DNA from 4 places in the Sphingopyxis sp. 550B genome. Region 2 is predicted to be linked to each of the others. Evidence: predicted binding sites of a transcription regulator. Region 2 holds the regulator's gene; each other region holds the start of a gene.
What was found. Region 2 encodes LexA, which represses DNA repair genes until DNA is damaged. Its sites were predicted from a motif close to GTTCCNCNCTTGTTCT; they were not measured.
Positions count from the first base shown of each region.

Region 1: a site for LexA is predicted at 2,720-2,735, ahead of AC2S9W_RS00605 (ribonucleoside-diphosphate reductase subunit alpha). Genes of this name have one in related genera too.
Region 3: a site for LexA is predicted at 2,500-2,515, ahead of radA (DNA repair protein RadA). Genes of this name have one in related genera too.
Region 4: a site for LexA is predicted at 2,685-2,700, ahead of AC2S9W_RS03325 (ImuA family protein). Genes of this name have one in related genera too.

Region 1 covers NZ_CM171610.1:129,728-135,034, forward strand. The annotation lists gene AC2S9W_RS00600 (EAL domain-containing protein) at 1-2,086, shown strand, start outside; gene AC2S9W_RS00605 (ribonucleoside-diphosphate reductase subunit alpha) at 2,776-4,719, shown strand; gene AC2S9W_RS00610 (hypothetical protein) at 4,822-5,136, shown strand; gene AC2S9W_RS00615 (ribonucleotide-diphosphate reductase subunit beta) at 5,271-5,307, shown strand, end outside.
Region 2 covers NZ_CM171610.1:3,465,377-3,470,683, forward strand. The annotation lists gene AC2S9W_RS16070 (anthranilate synthase component II) at 1-538, shown strand, start outside; gene trpD (anthranilate phosphoribosyltransferase) at 535-1,533, shown strand; gene trpC (indole-3-glycerol phosphate synthase TrpC) at 1,565-2,350, shown strand; gene lexA (transcriptional repressor LexA) at 2,450-3,124, shown strand; gene AC2S9W_RS16090 (ComEC/Rec2 family competence protein) at 3,078-5,186, opposite strand; gene gltX (glutamate--tRNA ligase) at 5,306-5,307, shown strand, end outside.
Region 3 covers NZ_CM171610.1:106,624-111,930, reverse strand. The annotation lists gene AC2S9W_RS00535 (acetyl-CoA acetyltransferase) at 1-635, opposite strand, end outside; gene AC2S9W_RS00530 (enoyl-CoA hydratase-related protein) at 637-1,440, opposite strand; gene fsa (fructose-6-phosphate aldolase) at 1,693-2,343, opposite strand; gene radA (DNA repair protein RadA) at 2,531-3,892, shown strand; gene AC2S9W_RS00515 (CvpA family protein) at 4,035-4,610, shown strand; gene AC2S9W_RS00510 (iron-sulfur cluster assembly scaffold protein) at 4,607-5,032, shown strand; gene AC2S9W_RS00505 (cation:proton antiporter domain-containing protein) at 5,029-5,307, shown strand, end outside.
Region 4 covers NZ_CM171610.1:722,352-727,658, forward strand. The annotation lists gene AC2S9W_RS03315 (multidrug efflux RND transporter permease subunit) at 1-1,009, shown strand, start outside; gene AC2S9W_RS03320 (efflux transporter outer membrane subunit) at 1,006-2,409, shown strand; gene AC2S9W_RS03325 (ImuA family protein) at 2,706-3,488, shown strand; gene AC2S9W_RS03330 (Y-family DNA polymerase) at 3,391-4,929, shown strand; gene AC2S9W_RS03335 (error-prone DNA polymerase) at 4,926-5,307, shown strand, end outside.

The sequences.
Region 1 (5,307 bases), 940 kb from region 2:
CAAATCCAGCTTTTCGCTGACACAGCACGCACAGGTCGTCGACGCGGTCAATGCCGCCGGCGCGCGGCGGCTGTTCATCGATTTCTACTACAACCGACGCGAGGCGGACAGCGACTTTCCCCGACTGACCGGGGCCATTCGCCGCATGGGCGACCGGGTCGTCCTGGGGCTGGTTGCCGGCTCGAACAGGCCCGGCGATTTCCAGCCGACGTTCCTGCCCAGTCCCGCGTTCGGCTCTGCCGCCGGTCAGGCCAGCATAGGGCTGGAATATGATTTCTGGCAGGTCTGGCGTCTCGCGACGGCCGTCTCGATCGGCGGGAAAACCGTTCCGAGCTTTTCCGCGTTGTTGGCGCAGCGGTCGCTTCCGATCGGCAGTTTCGCGCTCGACTATTCCTATCGAACCAGCTCCATTCCTGTTTATGAGGCCATCGACCTGCTCTCGGGAAAGGTCGGCGGGCGCGAGTTGGCGGGCAAGGATGTCGTCTTCGCACCCACCGCCCCCTCCTTTCAGGATGCGCATTTTCTGCCGGGACATAATCGCGTGCCGGGCGCCTTCATCCATGTCATCGGCGCGGAGACGCTGAAGCGCGGCAATCCGGCCGATATAGGCTGGATGCCGGCGTTCGCACTCGCCCTCCTCACGACGTTGGGCGCCGTCGCCTTCCGCCGTGGCCGATGGTTCAATGCGACGGCATTGGGCACGATCGCGGCGCTGATCGTCGTCAAGGTCTGGCTGACGACGATGCTCGTCACCTGTTCGATCGGCGCCGCACTGGTCCTGATCGGGGTGTTCGGTGCCAATGTTTCGCGCCGCCGCCGCCGCGAATCGGCGCTCCACGAAAATCCCGTATCGGGGCTACCCAATTTCGAGGCGCTACGGTCGCAGGCGCCGTTCGGAAGCCACACCGTGGTTGCGGCAAAGCTGGTCAATTTCGGCGATCTCGTCGCCTTTCTGCCCGGCGAAGGCAGCCAGCAACTCGTCGAGCAGGTCGCACGCCGCCTGCAGCTCGCGTCGCAGTCGACGGCGCTGCACCACGACCCCGACGGCAACTTTGCCTGGCTCGTCCCATTTTATCAGCACAGCCAGATCGAGGCGCAACTCGCGGGCCTCGCCGCGCTGTTCAACGCCCCGCTGACGATCGGCGGCGCGCGCATCGACGTCGCGATCGCCTTCGGCGTCAACGACGAGTTCGAGGGATCGAATGCGCAGCGGCTGGCCGCGGCGCTGGTCGCCGCCGATCACGCGGTCCGCACCCGCGCGCTGTGGACCAAACATATGCCGCGCCAGCAGGAGGACGCCGGCTGGCAATTGAGTTTCCATTCGCAGCTCGAGGACGCGCTGACCGGCGGCGACATCTGGGTCGCCTTTCAGCCGCAATATGGCATCGCGACCGGCCAGCTGGTCGGCGTGGAGGCGCTGGTGCGCTGGACGCATCCGACGCGCGGCCCCATCCCGCCCGACGAGTTCATCGTCCAGGCCGAAAAGAGCCAGGACATCTATCGCCTGACGCTGTTCGTCATGGACCAGGCGATCCGGTCGGCGGCCCAGCTGCATGCTCGCGGCCTCCACGCCAACATGTCGGTGAACCTGTCTGCGGCGTTGCTCGACCATGACGACCTCGTCGGCACGATCCGCGTGATGCTCACAGCGCATCATCTGCCGCCCGAACTGCTGACGATCGAGATTACCGAAACCGCGCAGATCGAGAACAGCCGGCAGGCGCGCCAGACGCTGGCGCAGCTTCGTCGTGCCGGCATCCGCCTGTCGATCGACGATTATGGCACCGGCCAGTCCAACCTCGAATATCTGACCGAGATCGAAGCCGACGAGATCAAGATCGACAAGCGATTCGTGATGACGATGCGCGATTCGCAGCGCAACTTCGAAATCGTCAAATCGACCATCGATCTGGCGCATCGCCTGGGCGCCGTCGCGGTTGCCGAAGGGATCGAGGACGCCCCGACGATGGCGTTGCTCCATCAACTCGGATGCGATGTCGGACAAGGCTATCATCTTGGAAAACCGCAGTTGTTTTCCGATCTGGTCGCGTCGATCTTTCCCAACTCCCACAGCCGCATCGCATAGCTGCCAATCTGGCGGCAATCCCATTGGTTAAGACTCGATTTACCTTAAAAATTAAGGTATACGCGCGGTTAACTGTTCTCTTCGTGGGGCAGTGCCGACAGGAGATTGATCATGGGTTGGTTTTGGGGTTGGCTTGGTGGCTCCGGTAGCGCCATCGGCGGCGCGTCCGCCTAAGCCTTGAAAAACTGCAGGAAGGGCCTCGGCATCGCCGGGGCCTTTTCTTTTTGGGCGAATGGCGATTCGGGATGGAGCCATTTCCGTCCGCGCCCGGGCCCCACTGCCCCCATCCCGCTCCCTGCCATGACACGGCCGTTGACGGCCACGCACCTGAAAGCGTCGAACGCCGCGGAATAGCGTGACCGGCGCGCGTCGCGGAGCGTGCGCGAGCGATGAACCGAATCAAATCAGCGACGAATCGAGTCGGTAATCGGGCATTTACTCTCTTGCATCCCTGCGCCGAAGTGGCACTATAGGTGGTGGGTGATCCGTCGGGGGGCCCCAAGAAATTGTATCTGGCTGCAAATGGCGGATTTCCGTCGCTCTTCGTGCAGAGGGGCGGGAAAAGGACGTGGTGCGCCAAATATGTCCCACCCGACGCGCCGAAAGATGCTAGGCTGGGGCTTCGCCCCGAGTCGAACAAGACAAGAACGAAGGCGCCGTCGCGCGCCATGCAAACGGGGTGAAGCAGGATGGATTTTCGCGAGACCGAACGGGTGGAGATGAACGACGTGGCGACGGTGGAACTGACGAGAAACGATGCGCCCGGTGCGGCCGAATCGAAGACTGATTCGCCGGTCGTCGGGCAGGGCGATTCGGGCGAGCCGAAAGTGCACGCGCGCCGATTCGAGGTCACGACCGATTCCAGCCGCGACGCGCTGCTCACCGATTTCGGCAAGGAGACGCTGCAGGACCGCTATCTGCTGCCCGGCGAATCCTATCAGGACCTGTTCGCGCGAGTCGCGTGCGCCTATGCCGACGATGCCGACCACGCCCAGCGCCTCTACGACTATATCTCGCGCCTCTGGTTCATGCCTGCGACCCCGGTGCTCTCGAACGGCGGCACCGGCCGCGGCCTGCCCATCTCCTGCTATCTGAACTCGGTCGACGACAGCCTCGAGGGGATCGTCGGCACCTGGAACGAGAATGTCTGGCTGGCCAGCCGCGGCGGCGGCATCGGCACCTATTGGGGCAATGTCCGCGGCATCGGCGAACCCGTCGGCCTCAACGGCAAGACCAGCGGCATCATTCCCTTCGTGCGCGTGATGGACTCGCTGACCCTCGCGATCAGCCAGGGCAGCCTGCGCCGCGGTTCGGCCGCCTGCTACCTCGACATCTCGCATCCCGAGATCGAGGAGTTCCTCGAGGTGCGCAAGCCGTCGGGCGACTTCAACCGCAAGGCGCTCAACCTCCACCACGGCGTCCTCCTGACCGACGAGTTCATGGAAGCGGTGCGCGACGGCGCCGAGTTCAACCTGCGCAGCCCCAAGGACCAGAGCGTCCGCGGCACCGTCGACGCGCGCGGGCTGTTCCAGAAGCTGGTCGAGACGCGGCTCGCGACCGGCGAGCCCTACATCATCTTCATCGACCAGGTGAACCGCATGATGCCCAAGCATCACCGCGACCTGGGGCTGAAGGTCTCGACCTCGAACCTCTGCTCGGAAATCACGCTGCCGACGGGCCGCGACCATCTGGGCAACGACCGCACCGCGGTCTGCTGCCTCTCGTCGCTCAACCTCGAAACCTGGGACGAGTGGAGCGGCGACAAGCCGTTCATCGAGGACGTGATGCGCTTCCTCGACAATGTCCTCAGCGACTATATCGACCGCGCGCCCGACGAAATGGCGCGCGCCAAATACAGCGCGAGCCGCGAACGCTCGGTCGGGCTCGGCGTCATGGGCTTCCACAGCTTCCTCCAGGCGCGCGGCCTGCCCTTCGAGGGCGCGATGGCGAAATCGTGGAACCTGCGCATCTTCAAGCATATCCGCGCGCAGGTCGACCAGGCGTCGATGCTGCTCGCCAAGGAGCGCGGCCCCTGCCCCGACGCCGCGGACCAGGGCGTGATGGAGCGTTTCAGCTGCAAGATGGCGATCGCGCCGACCGCGTCGATCAGCATCATCTGCGGCGGCACCAGCGCGTGCATCGAGCCGATCCCGGCGAACATCTACACCCACAAGACGCTGTCGGGCAGCTTCGTGGTCAAGAACCCGCACCTCGAATCGCTGCTCGTCGACAAGGCGAAGAACAGCGACGCGGTGTGGAATTCGATCCTCGAAAAGGGCGGCAGCGTCCAGCACCTCGACTTCCTGACGCAGGACGAGAAGGACGCGTTCAAGACGAGCTTCGAGATCGACCAGCGCTGGCTGCTCGAACTCGCCGCCGACCGCACGCCCTATATCGACCAGGCGGCGTCGCTGAACCTGTTCATCCCGGCGGACGTCGAGAAGTGGGACCTGCTGATGCTCCACTATCGCGCGTGGGAACTCGGCATCAAGTCGCTCTATTATCTGCGGTCCAAGTCAGTGCAGCGCGCGGGCTTCGCGGGTGGTGTCGAGGCCGATAACACGGCCGAAGCGCCCAAATACGAACTCACGGCCGAAAGCACCGATTACGACGAATGCCTGGCGTGCCAGTGATGCGCGCACGCGCATCCCTGTCCCGCGGCGAGCGCCGCCACGCATCCTCCGCAGCCCTCGCGCGTTATTCCGACGCGAGGCGGGCTGAAGCGGAGCATGGCGATGAGCGACATCATCCACTACCCGATCCTGACGGCGCTGTTCACGCTGGTCAGCTTCGTCGCGATGATCTGGCTCATCATCAACGCGCGCGGCGTGGCGCGCCTGTTCGCCAAGCGGACCAACGATCTGGAGCCCGGCCCGGCGCCGCGCGGCGTGACGGCATCGGCGCGCGCGGTGTGGATCGCGATCATCCTGTTCGTTCTCGGCGGATTCGGCGCCTTCCTGATGCTGTTCCTGAGCGGGGAGCGTCAGGAGATCGACGCGATCGACAGTCGCGCGACGCTCGGCGCGCCCTATATCCCGCCCGCCGGCTGACGTCGGCACGAGCACCGGGGGCAGGGGCACCGGGCCCGCGCACCCCCTTCTATCACGCCGGACGCCCGCCGGGCCGTCCGGCGTCTGTCCCTGTCCGCCCTGCTGCTGCCATTGCCTGACGAAAGAAACGAACCATGCCTCTTCTCGAAGCCCGCAAGACCTACAAGCCCT
Region 2 (5,307 bases):
TCTGATCGAACTGGGGGCAGAGGTGCGCGTCGAACGCAACGATGCGCTCACCGCAGCCGAGGCGCTGGCGAGCGGCGCCGAGGCGATCCTCATTTCCCCCGGCCCCTGTACCCCGAACGAAGCCGGGATCAGCCTCGATCTCGTCGCCGCCTGCGCCGATGCGGCACGGCCGCTGCTCGGCGTATGCCTCGGTCATCAGGCGATCGGCCAGCATTTCGGCGGCACGGTGCAGCGCGGTCACCTGATGCACGGCAAGACCTCGCCGGTGTGCCACGACGGCACCGGGCTGTTCGCCGGCCTGCCCTCGCCGCTCACCGCGACGCGCTATCACAGCCTCGAAGTGGTCGACATTCCCGCCGCGCTCGCGATCAATGCGACGAGCGACGATGGCGCGGTGATGGGCTTTCGCCATGTCGAACTGCCGATCCACGGCGTGCAGTTCCACCCCGAGAGCATCGCCACCGAGCACGGCCACGCGATGCTCGCCAATTTCATGCGGCTGGCGGGGCTGCCGGTCGCCGAGCGGCAGGCGGCATGAGCCGCTTCGGCCCCTTTCCCGACCCCGCCCGCTTCCTCGAACCCGACGAGGCGGCGCATGCCTTCGCAACGATGCTCGACGGCGGCGGCCGCGACGAGGAGGTGGCCGGCTTCCTCTCCGCGCTTTCGGATCGCGGCGAGACGATGATCGAGATCGCCGCCGCGGCGCAGGCGATGCGCGAGCGGCTGATCCCGATCCAGGCGCCCGCGGGCGCGATCGACGTCTGCGGCACCGGCGGTGACGGCCACCACACGCTCAACGTCTCGACCGCGGTGTCGATCGTCGTCGCGGCGTGCGAGGTTCCCGTCGCAAAGCACGGGAATCGCGCCGCTTCCTCGAAATCCGGCGCGGCCGACACGCTCGAGGCGCTCGGGCTCGACATGGAGCGCGCCGGGCGGATGGCGGAGGCGCAGCTCGCCGACCTCGGCATCTGTTTCCTCTTTGCCGCCAACCATCATCCGGCGATGAAGCGCATCCAGCCGATCCGTCAGGCGCTGGCGCGCCGCACCATCTTCAACCTGATGGGGCCGCTCGCCAATCCGGCGCGCGTGACGCGCCAGCTCATCGGCATCGCGCGCCCCGCCTATGTTCCGGTCTATGCCGAAGCGCTGCACCGGCTCGGCACCGACCATTCGCGCGTCATTTCGGGCGACGAAGGGCTCGACGAGCTGTCGCTCGCGGGCGGTAACGAGGTGGCGGTGGTGACGCCCGACGGCGTGCAGATGCAGCGCAGCACCGCGGCCGACGCCGGTCTGCCCTCGCATCCGATCGCTGCGATCCGCGGCGGCGACGCCAGCTATAATGCCAGGGCCTTGCGCGACCTGCTGCGGGGCGAGCACGGCGCCTATCGCGACGCGGTGCTCTACAACGCCGCCGAGGCGCTTGTCGTCGCGGGCGCGGTCGACAGCCTCGTCGACGGGGTCGAGGAAGCCGCCGAGGCGATCGACAAGGGGCTTGCCAACGCGCTGCTCGATTGCTGGATCGCCTACCGATGAATGACGCCCAGCGCCCGGAAAAGCATTCCATATGAACAAATTGACCGAAATCCTCGCCACCAAGGCCGAAGAGGTCGCCGAGCGCCGCAAGAGCCGATCGGTGACGCAGCTTGATGCGATCGACGCGGGCGCGGTGCGTGGCTTCGCGGCGGCTCTCGAGGCGAAGATCGCGGCGGGCGGCTTCGGCCTGATCGCCGAAATCAAAAAAGCTTCGCCTTCCAAGGGCCTGATCCGCAAGGATTTCAATCCGGCGGACCATGCGCGCGCTTATGAAGCCGGCGGCGCGGCGTGCCTGTCGGTGCTCACCGACGCGCCGTGGTTCCAGGGGCATGAGGAATTTCTGATCGCCGCGCGCACCGCCTGCAACCTGCCGGTGCTGCGCAAGGATTTCATGATCGACCCGTGGCAGGTCGCCGAAGCGCGCTCGATCGGCGCCGACGCGATCCTGATCATCGTCGCCGCCCTCGACGACGGGCCGATGCGCGAGATCGAGGCGGCCGCCCTCGAACGCGGCATGGACGTGCTGGTCGAAGTGCACGACGAGGCCGAGCTCGACCGCGCACTCACCCACCTCCGATCGCGCCTGATCGGCGTCAACAACCGCGATCTTCGTACCTTCGAGACCGACCTTGCCGTCACCGAACGGCTTGCGAAGCGCGTTCCACCGGGCACGTTGCTCGTCGGCGAAAGCGGCATCGCCGCCCATGCCGACTGCCAGCGCCTCGCCCGGAGCGGCGTCCATGCCTTTCTGGTCGGCGAAAGCCTGATGCGGCAGGCGGACGTGACCGTAGCGACGCGGACGTTGCTGGAGGGCTGACGGCGTCCACGGCTCAAGCCGCTCCGTCATCGCTTGACAAGTTCCGCTCTGTTCCACTATCGTTCTCTATATGTCCATTGACAGCATGGAGACCGAGAGATGTTGACCGCGAAGCAGCACGAACTGCTCCACTTCATCCAGCAGCGCCTCGACGCGAGCGGAATTTCGCCTTCGTTCGAGGAGATGAAGGATGCGCTCGGGCTCAAGTCGAAATCGGGCATCCACCGGCTGATCAGCGCACTCGAGGAGCGGGGCTTCCTGCGCCGCCTGCCCAATCGCGCCCGCGCGCTGGAAGTGCTCAAGCTGCCCGAGGCGGCGAAGGCGCCGGCGCGCGACACCGTCGTGCCGCTGCGCAAGCCGGCGCCGGCGTTGAAGCCGATCGCCGCCAACGACATCATCGAGGTCCCGCTGCACGGCCGCATCGCCGCCGGCGTGCCGATTGAGGCGTTCGAGGATCACAACCAGCTTTCGGTTCCCGCCGCGCTGCTTGGCGCGGGCGAGCATTATGCGCTCGAAGTGTCGGGCGATTCGATGGTCGAAGCGGGGATTCTCGACGGCGACTATGCGCTGATCCAGAAGGCGAACACCGCGCGCGAAGGCGATATCGTCGTCGCGCTCGTCGACGGACAGGATGCGACGCTCAAATATTTCCGCCGCGAAGGGCCGATGATCCGGCTCGATCCCGCGAACAGCGCCTATGAACCGCAGCGCTACGAGGCCGAGCGCGTCATCGTGCAGGGCCGCCTGTCGGGATTGCTTCGTCGTTACCACTGACCTGTTGCGGTCGCCGCCACGGATGCGCGTCGCCGGCGCGCAGCGCGGTGGCGACATGCGGTCGCTCGCCCAGATAGAGCGCAAGACCGCCGCTCGCTTCCAGACTGTCGCGGTCGATCGTCAGCCAGCGCCCGATGCATTCGCGTGGCAGCCAGCGGTCGCTGATCACCACGTCGGCCGCGGCGCAGGCGGCGGCCATGGCGCGGCCATCGATGCGGTCGCGGCCACGCGCGGCGAGGATGATGCGCCGTGTCGCGCCCTGCCCCTGCCGCCAGCGGCAGAAATCGGCGTTGCATTCGACATGGTCGAGATCGGCGAGCGCGGTGAAGGGGACGTCGATCCCTGCCGCTTCGGCCATCGAATCGCGGATATAGTCCCCCGCCCGCGCGCGTAGCAGCGCATAGCCGCCGCCGGGAACGGCCGCGGCGATGTGGCGTCCGTCGCCGGAGATCAGCAGGTCGGGACGCGGCTGCGCGAGCAGGATGGCGGCCCCCGCCAGCAGCGGCGCCACCCCGGCGAGCCGCCAGCGCGTCTGCCACAGCAGCAGCCACAGGCCGCCGAACAGCGCAAGCGCGAAACCGCCCGGCGGAAAGCTGGGCAGCGTCGCGACGGCTCCCGGCGCCGAAGCGACCCGGTGGGCGAGCGCGATCAGCAACCGCAGCGCCTGTTCGGCGACCCACCAGAAGGGCGCGCCGAGCCCGACGCCGTCGAACAGCAGCGCCAGCGCCTCCATCGGCATGATGACGAAGGTCGTCAGCGGGATCGCGACGATATTGGCGAGCGCGCCGTAAAGCCCCGCCTTGTGGAAATGGAACAGCGCGATCGGCGCCAGCGCGACCTCGACGACCAGCCCCGTCAGTAGCAATCCCGCCGCGGCGCGCAGCAGACGAAGCGCCGTGCCTTCGTCGCGCCGCGCCAGGAACGTGCGCATCCAGCGGCTTTCGTGCAATGCGATGATCGCCGTCACCGCGGCGAAGCTGAGCTGGAAGCTGGGTCCGGCGAGTGCTTCGGGGCGCCACAGCAGCACGAGCAGCGCACCCGCCGCGACGAGGCGCAGCGTGATCGCCTCGCGCCCCATCAGGAAGGCGGCGAGCACGAGCAGCGCCGCGATCAACGAACGCAGCGTCGGCACTTCCGCTCCGGCAAGCCAGGTATAGCCCGCCCCGGCCAGCGCCGCCGCGGCGGCGGCCAGCGGCAACACATGCCCCGCCAGCGCGAGGCGCCGGCTCAGCCCGAGCAGCCGCATCGCGAGCAGCATCACGAAACCGATCACCGCGGTCACGTGCAGGCCGCTGATCGACAGCAGGTGCGCAAGCCCGCTGCGGCGCATCGCCTCGTCATCCGTCTCGGCGATCGCGCCACGGTCGCCGGTGACGAGCGCCGCGGCGACACCGCCGGGCGATCCCGGCACCGCGGTGTGGATATGTGCGCTGAGCCGCGCGCGCAGCGGCTGGCGTCGCTCGCCCGCTCCGGGCGCGCGCGCGACCTCTCCCAGCACCGTCCCGACCGCACCGATGCCGTCGAACCAGGCGCGCTGGGCGAAGTCGTAGCCGCCGGGCAGGTTGGCCGCCGGCGGCGGCATCAGCCGCGCGCGCAGGCCGATCGACTCGCCGGGCGCGATCCCCGCCGCGCGCTCGCCGCTCAGCGTCAGCCGGACCCGCGGCGGCAGGTCGGCGCGCCCGTGCGGCCGCACGATCATCCGCACCGTGCCGCGCGCCGGCAGCGGTTCGACGCTTTCGACCACCGCCGAAAATTCGGTCGTAGCCGGATAGGCGAGCACCGGCGCCGCGACCCACGCGGCGCGCGCCCAGATCAGCAGCAGCCCCGCAGCCATCGTGGCGCAGGCGATCGCAAGGCTGCGCCCGGTCCGCCGCTGCCAGCCGATCAGCAAGCCGCCGCAGACGCCCCCGCCGAGAAGGAACAGCGTTCCGATCCACTGCGCGCGCGCCGGCGCCGCGAACCACAAGCCGATCCCCGCCGACAGCGCGACCGGCAGCCACAGTCCCAACCGCTCGCGCTCGCGGTCGAGCCGGTCCTCCAGCCACGCGAAGGCGCGCCGCAACGCGGCGGCCGCGCTTTCCCCAATGGGCGTTTGAAGCCTCCTTGTCGCCATGCTAGGGGCTGCCCCGACATCGTCCCCGGTCCCCGCCCGGGGCCGCAAGGTGAGTGAAAGAGGCCAGAGT
Region 3 (5,307 bases), 920 kb from region 2:
GGCTTTCTTATCCACGCGCCGGGGTTTTCCGCCGCGACCTCGGAAAAGCGCGACCAGATTTCGGCGCTTTCGAACTGCGCGTCCTCGAGGCTTTCGCCCCACGCCGCGCGCGTCGCATTTTCATAGAGCGGATAGACGTCGACCGGCGCCGACAGGCCGTGCCTCTGGGCGTAGTTGGGCTCGCGCCGCGTCGCCACCTTGCGCACGGCATTATAGCTCTTGTCCTCGCCGCTCGCCGCCTTGGCGGCGCGGCCCGCGGCGGTGCGCAGCGCCTCGCCGCCGACGACGGCCGCCAGCTTGACCTCGCCCGCGCCGATGCGGTTCGCGGCCTCGTTGAGCAGGCGGATCGGCGTGTCGCCATGCGGCGCCGCCGACTGGTAGTTGATCGCGGGATTGGCGCCGATCGCCGCCGCGAGCGGTTCGCACAGCTTGCCGAGATGATGGAAGCTGATCTGGTCGACGATCGCGAGGCTGTCGATGTCGGCGAGCGGGACGCCGGCGTCCTGCGCCGCGACCTTCAGTGCCTCGACCATCAGGCCGAGCGAGTCGAGCCCCCGGTCGGGATCGTCGGGGCGGTCGTTAACCTGCCCGACGCCGATGATGACGGGAATGCGTTCGGGATCGGTCATGCTCATCTCAGCGTGCCTTCCACACCGGCTTGCGCTTCTCGGCAAAAGCGCGCGGGCCTTCGCGCGCGTCCTCGCTCGCCATCAGCAGCTTGCGTTCGCGGCTGTTGTCGGCCCAATGCGCATCGTCGCCGGCGATCGCCCCGTCCTGCATCCGGAGCGCGACGCGCTTCGACGCCTGCACCGACAAGGGGGCGTTGCCCGCGATCTTCTCGGCGAGCGCGATCGCGGTCGGCATCAGGTCGGCGAGCGGCACGACGCGATTGGCGAAACCATGGCGCAGCGCGGTCGCGGCATCGAAGGGATCGCCGGTGAGCAGATGTTCCATCGCCAGCTTCGGCGGCAGCTGCTTGACGATCCGGAAGGCGCCGCCCGCCGCCGCGAACAGCCCGACCTTGACCTCGGGCAGGCCGAACTGCGCATTTTCGGCGGCAACGATCAGGTCACACATCAGCGCGAGCTCGCAGCCGCCGCCGAAGGCGAAGCCATTGACCGCGCCGATCACCGGTTTCGAGATCGGGTGCGCGGCAAAGCCGCCGAAGCCCCATGCCTGCTGCGCCTTGTCCTCGGGCGCCAGCGCGCCGCCGCGCGACAGGGCGACGAGATCGGCGCCCGCGCAGAACGCCTTGTCGCCCGCGCCGGTGATGATGACGACGCGGATTTCGGGGTCGCTTTCCGCTTCGTCGAGCGCGGTGCCGATGCCGACGTGGACCGCCGCGTTGACGGCGTTGCGCGCCTCGGGCCGGTTGATCGTGACGATCAATATATGGCCGTTGCGTGTCGTCAGGACGGCGGGGGCGGCGGTGTCGGTCATGCGAATCTCTCCCTTTCGGGCGAGTATCGGCGCGAGTTGACGTTTACGTCAACTGGAAAGGACGGGCGTGCCCCAACAGGCGTGCGCACCCGAAGGCGGGGCTGCACGCCACATCCTTTTCGTCACCCTGAACTTGTTTCAGGGTCCATGGCCGGCCCTCTCCCGTAGCGCGGCGTTCGACGGAGATTCGGGCCATGGATGCTGAAACGAGTTCAGCATGACGAATTGAGGACTGGCGTCGTCCGTGTCGCGTCAGATCGACTGCCCGGTCTTGGCCCAGTCCGCCAGAAACCCTTCGATGCCCTTTTCGGTCAGGACATGCTTGAACAGTCCCTTGATGACCGACGGCGGCGCGGTCATCACGTCGGCGCCGATCTTCGCGGCTTCGAGCACATGGATGCCGTGGCGCACGCTGGCGACGAGAATTTCGGTGTCGAAGGCGTAATTGTCGTAGATCAGCCGGATGTCGGCGATCAATTGCATGCCGTCGAAGCCATTGTCGTCGTGGCGACCGACGAAAGGCGAGACGAAGGTCGCCCCCGCCTTTGCCGCGAGCAGCGCCTGCGTCGCCGAGAAGCAGAGCGTGACGTTGACCATCGTCCCGTCGCCGGTCAGCGCCTTGCAGGTCTTGAGCCCGTCGATGGTCAGCGGCACCTTGATGCAGACATTGTCGGCGATCTTGCGGAGGATTTCGGCCTCCTTCATCATCGTTTCATGGTCGAGCGCGACCACCTCGGCCGACACGGGGCCGTCGACGAGGGCGCAGATTTCCTTCGTCACCTCCTTGAAGTCGCGGCCCGACTTGGCGATCAGCGACGGGTTGGTCGTGACGCCGTCGAGCAGGCCGGTTGCGGCGAGTTCCTGGATGGCGTCGATTTCGGCGGTGTCGGCGAAAAATTTCATGGCTCGGATGATCCTGCTGGATGGTGATTCGGGTTTTCCGATCCCCTAGAACCCTTTCCTCGTCATTGCGAGCGAAGCGAAGCAATCCAGGACGGCTTACGCATGCTCTGGATTGCTTCGCTTCGCTCGCAATGACGATGGTGGGAAATTGCTGGCGTTCCATTTTTGTTCCCGCTAAGCGACCTTCATGGCCAAAGCGAAACGCCAATATGTCTGCCAGAATTGCGGCGCCGTCAGTTATCGCTGGCAGGGCCAGTGCGCCGATTGCGGCGAGTGGAACACACTGGTCGAGGAAGCGGCCGAAACCGTCTTTTCCGCGAAGCACGACCTGTCGAAGGGCGGCCGCACGCTCGCGCTCGAAACGCTCGACGAACAGAGCGCGATGCCCGAGCGGATGCTGTGCGGCATCGCCGAGTTCGACCGCGCGCTCGGCGGCGGCTTCGTCGCCGGGTCGGCGACGCTGATCGGCGGCGATCCGGGGATCGGCAAATCGACCTTGCTGCTTCAGGCCGCGGGCCGGATCGCCAGGGCGGGCAAATCGGTCGTCTATATCAGCGGCGAGGAAGCGGCGGCGCAGGTGCGGCTGCGCGCGCAGCGGCTGGGGCTCGGCGACGCGCCGGTGGCGCTCGCCAGCGCGACTTCGGTGCGCGACATCCTCGCCACGCTGGAAGGCCGCAGCGCCGATTTCGTCGTCATCGATTCGATCCAGACGATGCACAGCGACCTGATCGACAGCGCGCCGGGTACCGTCAGCCAGGTGCGCGCGAGCGCGCAGGAGCTGATCCGCTATGCCAAGGACAGCGGCGCGGCGATCGTGCTCGTCGGCCATGTGACGAAGGACGGGACGATCGCGGGGCCGCGCGTGCTCGAACATATGGTCGACACCGTGCTGGCGTTCGAGGGCGAGCGCAGCCACCAGTATCGCATCCTGCGCGCGGTCAAGAACCGCTTTGGCGGCACCGACGAGATCGGGGTGTTCGCGATGGGCGAGGAGGGGCTGGGCGAGGTCGCCAACCCGTCGAGCCTGTTCCTGACCGACCGCAGCCGCGACGTGCCGGGGTCGGTGGTATTCCCCGCGCTGGAGGGCACGCGGCCGGTGCTGGTCGAGGTACAGGCGCTGACCGTCCGCCTTGCGAGCGGCGCGACGCCGCGCCGCGCCGTCGTCGGCTGGGACAGCGGGCGGCTCGCGATGGTGCTCGCGGTGCTCGAGGCGCGCTGCGGGCTCCAGATGGGCGCCGCGGAGGTCTATCTGAACATCGCGGGCGGCTATCGCCTCACCGATCCGGCGGCCGACCTCGCGGTGGCGGCGGCGCTGATCTCGGCGTTCAGCGAGCGGCCGGTGCCCGCCGATGCGATCGTCTTCGGCGAACTGTCGCTGTCGGGCGAGGTGCGCCCGGTCGCGCACGACGCGCTGCGCCTGCGCGAGGCGGCGAAGCTCGGCTTTTCAAGCGGCTGGGGGCCAAAGGGGATGAAGGGTGTGAAGGGGATCGGCGTCACCGGCTTCGGCCGGCTCGGCGAACTCGTTGACCTGATGCTCGGGCGTGCCTAGATCGACGGACATCAAGCTATTCCGTTCGCCCTGAGCTTGTCGAAGGGCTGTTCTTTCCGCCGGGAAGGAGAAAAAGGACGGTGCTTCGACAAGCTCAGCACGAACGGTTGTATTTCATGCGTGATTTTTGGATTGCGGTCCGATGGCGAATCTGACGGCCCTCGACATCATCGTGCTGACGCTCGTCGGCGGCGGGGCGGTGCTCGGCTTTTCGCGCGGGCTGGTGCAGGAGGTGACGTCGCTCCTCGCCTGGGTGCTCGCCTTCCTGGCGGTGCGCTTCTTCCATGCGACGCTGACCGGCCTGCTGGGCGCCTATATCGGCGCCCCCGGCGGCGCGGCGATGCTGTCCTTCGTGCTGTTGTTCGGCGGCGTGTTCGCGGTGACGAAATGGGGATCGCGCGCGATGGGGCAGCGCAGCCGCGCCTCGCTGGTCGGCGGTTTCGACCGCGGGCTCGGCGCGGGGTTCGGCGCGGTGAAGGGGCTTTTGCTCGCGACATTGCTCTTCATGGCGGCGACATTGCTCTACGATGTCGGTTACGGCAACGCGGCACGTCCGGGCTGGATGACCGAAAGCCGCACCTATCCCGCGCTGAGCGCGACGAGCGCGGCGCTGAGCAAGGTCATTGCCGACCGCCGCGCCGACGCGCGCGCGGCGGCGGTGCCCGACGCGGCGGAACAGGATGTCGCGGCGCAGGGCGGGGCGGATCGGGCGCGATGAGCGCGCCGCTCTACAATCGCGACATATTGGCGCTGGCCGTCGCCAACGCCGACTATCCGCTGCTGGATGCCGGGCAGCGCGCCTCGCTGCGCGCGCCGCTGTGCGGCAGCCGGATCATCGTCGATGTCGATTCCGACGCCGCCGGGACGGTGCGCGCGGTCGGCCTGCATGTCGAGGCATGCGCGCTGGGGCAGGCATCGGCGGCGCTGCTTGCGCGCCATGCGCCGGGGCGCAGCCTTGCCGACCTGCGCGCCGCGCGCGATGCGATCGCCGGCTGGTTCGCGGGCGAGGGTGCGGCGCCCGACTGGCCGGGGTTCGACCTGCTCGCGCCGGCGCGCGACTATCCGGCGCGGCACGGCGCGATCCTGCTGCCCTTCGATGCCGCGGTCGCGGCGCTCGCGGGCGCCGACGTCGCGGGATGATGCTGCCGCTCCTCTCGGCGGGCGCGGCGGTGACCGAGCGGGTATCCGAAACGCCGACCGACACCTTGCTGTTCGAAGGCGCGATCCTGCTCGGCGTCGCGACGCTGTTCGTGATGCTGTTCCGCCGCCTAGGGCTCGGCGCGGTGCTCGGCTATCTGGTCGCCGGGGCACTCGTCGGCCCTTATGGGCTGGGGCTTGTCGGCGGCGGCGAATCGAAGCTCGCGTTCGCGGAGATCGGCATCGCCTTCCTGCTCTTCCTCGTCGGGCTCGAACTG
Region 4 (5,307 bases), 1.5 Mb from region 2:
CAGCGACCTTCCCGACGTCGCGACGCTGAAGATCGACATCGATACGCAGCGGCTGACCGCCTATGGCCTGTCGAACAGCGACGTCAACAGCACGCTCGCGACCGCGTGGGGCGGGCGCTACGTCAACGACTTCATCGACAAGGGGCGCGTCAAGCGCGTCTATGTTCAGGGCGACGCCCCCTATCGCGCGCGGCCCGAGGATATCGGCCAATGGTATGTCCGCTCGTCGAACGGGCAGATGGCACCCTTCTCCGCCTTTGCCGACATCGGCTGGTCGACGACGCCGAGCAGCACCTCGCGCTTCCAGGGCGTCTCCGCCTTCGAAATCTCGGGCCAGCCGGCCCCCGGCACCAGTTCGGGCGAAGCGATGAACGAGATGGAGCGGATGGCGGCCGAGATTCCCGGCACCAGCGTCGCCTGGGCGGGCGCCTCCTATCAGGAGCGGCTGTCGTCGGGTCAGGCGCCGCTGCTCTACGCGCTGTCGCTGCTCGTCGTCTTCCTCTGTCTCGCGGCGCTCTACGAAAGCTGGTCGATCCCGCTCGCGGTGCTGCTGGTTATCCCGCTCGGGCTCGTCGGTTCGGTGTTCGCCGTGTCGCTGCGCGGGCTGCAGAACGACGTCTATCTGCAGATCGGCCTGCTGACGACGATGGGGCTCGCGGCGAAGAACGCGATCCTAATGATCGAGTTCGCCGAGCAGGAGGAAAAGAAGGGCAAGCGCGTGATCGAGGCAGCGGTCGAGGCGGCGCGCATCCGTCTGCGCCCGATCCTGATGACGAGCTTCGCCTTCATCTTCGGCGTGCTGCCGCTGGCGCTCGCGACCGGCGCGGGCGCGAACAGCCGCGTCGCGATCGGCACCGCGGTGATCGGCGGCATGATGACCGCCGCTTTCCTCGCCATCTTCTTCATCCCGCTGTTCTTCGTCCTCGTGCGGCGTGGGGTGCGCGACGGGTTCGCGGCGCTCCGCGCCCGTTTCGGCAAACGCGGCGCCGGGCGGGGGGCAGCGGCATGAGGCGCGCGCCGCTCGCTCTCGCCGCGCTGCCGCTGCTGCTCGCGGGCTGTTCGCTCGCGCCGCAGAAGGTGCTGCCGACGCCGCCGGTGCCGCAAAGCTGGCCGGTGGGCGACGCCTATCTGGCCCAGAGCGAGGCGGCGCTGCCGATCCTGTCCTATACGCAAATCTTCACCGACCCGCGGCTGCAGACGCTCGTCGAGCAGGCGCTGGTGGCCAATCGCGACCTGCGCACCGCCTATGCCAATGTCGCCGCGGCGCGGGCGCAGGTGCGCGTGACGCGCGCGGCGCAATTTCCCGCGATCGGCGCAAGCGCCGGGGCCGGCTATGCCGATCGCGGCGCCGGCGGGGGCAGCGGCGATTTCGCCGTGCAGGGCGGGATCACCGGTTTCGAGCTCGACCTGTTCGGCCGTCTCGCCAATGCGACCGAAGCCGACCGCAACCGCGCGCTGGCGACCGAGGCGGCATCGCGCACGGTGCGCCTCGCGCTGATCGCCGACCTCGCGGGCGCCTGGGCCGCCTATGGCGCCGACCGCGACCTGCTGGCCATCGCCGAGGACACCGCTGCCAACGCGCGCGAGGCGGTGCGGCTGACCAGGGCCCGGCTCGACGGCGGCATCGCGCCGCGCACCGACCTGCGCCAGGCCGAACAGATATTGGCGACCGCCGAGGATTCGATCGCCCAGCAGAAGACGGCGCTGGCGCAGGACGAGAATGCGATCCGGCTGCTCGTCGGCGGCGACGTCGACCGCGCGCTGCTGCCCGCGACCCTTGTCGAGGCCAGCGCCGGAATCGCCGCGCCCCCCGCCGGGGTCCGCTCCGAAATCCTGCTGCGCCGTCCCGATGTGATCGAGGCCGAATATCGGCTGCGCGCCGCCAATGCCGACATCGGCGCGGCACGCGCGCGGCTGTTTCCGGCGATCTCGCTGACGGGCCTCGTCGGTTTCGCGAGCGACGCGCTGTCGGGCCTGTTCGACGGCGGCGCCTTCAACTGGTCGGCGGGCGCCGATGCGAGCGCGTCGATCTTCGATTTCGGCGGCCGCCGCGCCGGCGTCGCGGTGAGCGAAGCGCAGCGTGACGCGGCGCTTTCCAGCTATGAAGGCGCGATCCAGACCGCGTTCCGCGATGTCGCCGACGCGCTCGCGGTGCAGGGCACCATCGCCGAGCGCGTTCGCGCCGCGGCGGCGAACAGCGAAGCGACGGCCGACACCGCGGCGCTGACCGAGGCGCGCTATCGCGGCGGCGTCGACAGCTTCCTCTCCAGCCTCGACGCGCAGCGCAGCCTCTACAACGCGCGGCGCAGCGAAACCGCGACGCGCCTGCTGCTCGCGCAGACGCGCATCGCGCTGTTCCGCGCGCTGGGCGGCGACAGCGGCGCCGGGAGCGACGCGGCGGCGCGCTGAAATCCCTTTCGCACGAAGACGCGAAGCAAGCCCGTGCGGCCTTGGTAAGCGGATCATTATGAATTTCGTGCGTCCATCCGATCTCCCCTCCCGCTTGCGGGAGGGATCGGGGGTGGGCCAGCGGCGTTGCATTCGCCCACCCCGCTGCGGCTAGCGAACAAGTTCGCAAGCCTCGTCGCCCCTCCCGCAAGCGGGAGGGGGACCGAGCCTTTGCAGCCTATTCAAAACGCCCCCACACCCGCCGTCTTGACAAGCGGCGGGACTCACGCGCTAATAGAACATATAGAGAACATGTCATGCGCGATTCGTCCTCCCCTCTCGCCGGGCTGCGCCGCCGCATCGCCCGGATCGCCGCCGCCGGCGCGCCGCCCGGCGACGGCGCGTGGCTGACGAGCGGGCATGCGGGATTCGATGCCGCGCTCGGCGGCGGGCTGGCGATGGGGCGAGCGCATGAAATCTTCGCCGCCGACGCGCTCGATGCGGCCAGTGCCGCCGCCTTCGCCGCGCTGCTCGCCCTGCGCGGGCCCGGCGAAGCGCCGGTCCTGTGGCTGCGCACGGCGGACGGCGCGCGGCGTCAGGGGCATCTCTATGCGCCGGGCCTCGCCGAACTGGGGGGCGATCCGAACCGGCTGCTGCTCGTCGAGGCGCGCGATGCGACCGCGCTGCTCGCCGCCGCCAACGATGCCGTGCGCTGCCCCGGATCGGCGGCGGTCGTCGTCGAAAGCCGCGGCGCACTGGCGGCGCTCGACCTGACCGCGGGGCGGCGGCTCGCGCTCGGCGCGCGCGACGCGGGAACGGTGCTGCTGCTGCTGCGCTTCGCCGCCGAGCCGGTGCCGAGCATCGCCGAGACGCGCTGGCGCCTGGCCGCCGCGCCGTCGCGCGAACTGGAGGCGCAGGCACCGGGGGCGCCCGCCTTCGACCTGGAATTGCTGCGCTGGCGCGCCGGCCCTGCGGGCGCGCGCTGGCGGCTGGAGTGGAACCGTGACGAACGAGCCTTTGGGGACGCGGCGCTATCTGGCGCTCTTCTTCCCCTATCTTCCCGCCGAGCGTCTGTCGCGCACCGCGCCGCGGCCGCCTGACGCCCCGCTCGTCTTCGCCGAAAAGCGGCGCGGGGCGCTGTGCCTCGCGAGCGTCGGCGCCGATGCCGAGGCGCTGGGACTGGTCCCCGGCCTGCCGCTCGCCGACGCGCGGGCGCGCGTGCCCGACCTCGCCGTGGCCGCACACGATCCGGCGGGCGACCTGCTCTGGCTCGACCGGATCGCCGAGGGATGCGGGCGCTACACGCCGCTCGTCGCGCTCGATCCTCCCGACGGGCTGATCCTCGACATCGCGGGATGCGCGCACCTGTTCGGCGGCGAAGCGGCGCTGGTCGCCGATGTCGAGTCGCGGCTCGACCGGCTCGGGATGACGGTGCGCGCCGCGCTCGGCCCCACCGCCGATGCCGCCCGCGCGCTGACGCGCCACCCGGCCCCGCCCGCGCCCGACGAAGCGGCGGCGGTCCGGCGCCTGCCCGTCGCGGCGCTCGACCTCGAAGGCGAGGCGACGCGCGCGCTGCTGCGCGCCGGGCTGCGGACGATCGGCGATCTCGCGAGCCGGCCGATGGCGTCGATCGCCGCGCGCTTCGGCGCCGAGGCGGCCGGGAAGCTGCGCCGTATCCTCGGCGATGCGCCGAGCCCGCTCGCGCCGCGCCGGACGCCGCCGCCCGTCGCCGCCGCGCGCCGTTTCGCCGAACCGGTCGCAAGCACGGCGCATGCGACGACGGTGCTCGCCGAACTGACCGCCGAGGCGATCGCGGAGATGCGCGCGCGCGGCAAGGGCGGCCGTGCGTTCCACGCCACCTTCTTCCGCAGCGACGGCCTCGCCCGGACGATCGTGGTCGAGACCGGCCGGCCGACCCGCGATCCGGCGCTGGTGATGCGGCTGTTCGCCGAGCGCATCGACGGTCTGCGCGACCCGATCGATCCCGGCTTCGGCTTCGACATGATCCGGCTGGCGGTGCCGCGGCTCGAGGCGCTCGGCGCGAGCCAGCTGCGGCTCGAAGGCGGGGCGGTGCGGCGCGCGGCGATCGACGACCTGACCGACCGCCTCGCGGTCCGGCTCGGGCGCGGCCGCGTGCGCCGCCTTCGCCCCGCCGACACCCATATTCCCGAGCAGGCGCAGCTCGAACTGCCCGCGACCGACGCCGCGCCGCCGCAGCCCTGGCCCGCGGCGCCCGACGGCGAGCCGCCGCAGCGCCCCTTCTATCTCTTCGATCCGCCGCAGCCGATCGAGGTGATCGCCGAGGTGCCCGACGGGCCGCCGCAGCGCTTTCGCTGGCGCCGCGCGCTGCACGCGGTGCGTCTGTACGAGGGGCCCGAGCGCATCGCCGCCGAATGGTGGCGCCGCCGCGACAACAGGGGGCTGACGCGCGACTATTACCGCGTCGAGGATGTACAGGGCCGCCGCTACTGGCTGTTCCGCCACGGCCTTTACGACGAAAAGGACGGGCCGCGCTGGTATATCCACGGGCTGTTCGCATGAGCGAGACCTCCACCCCCGAACCGCCGCCCGAACCGGGTTTCGCCGAACTGGTCGCCGCGACCAATTACAGCTTCCTGCGCGGCGCCTCGCATCCCGCAGATATGGTAGCGGAGGCGATGGCGCTTGGTTTGAACGGCATCGGCATCGCCGACCGCAACAGCGTCGCGGGCGTCGTGCGGGCGCTGATCGGATTGCGGGACCTGCGCGCGAAAGCCGAGGCGGATGGGGTCGTACTTGCCCCTTTCAAGCTGGTGGTCGGCGCCCGGCTGGTCTTCGACGACGGCACACCCGACATCGTCGCCTACCCCACCACGCGCCACGGCTGGGGCCGCCTGACCCGCATGCTCACCATAGGCAATCGCCGCACCGAAAAAGGCG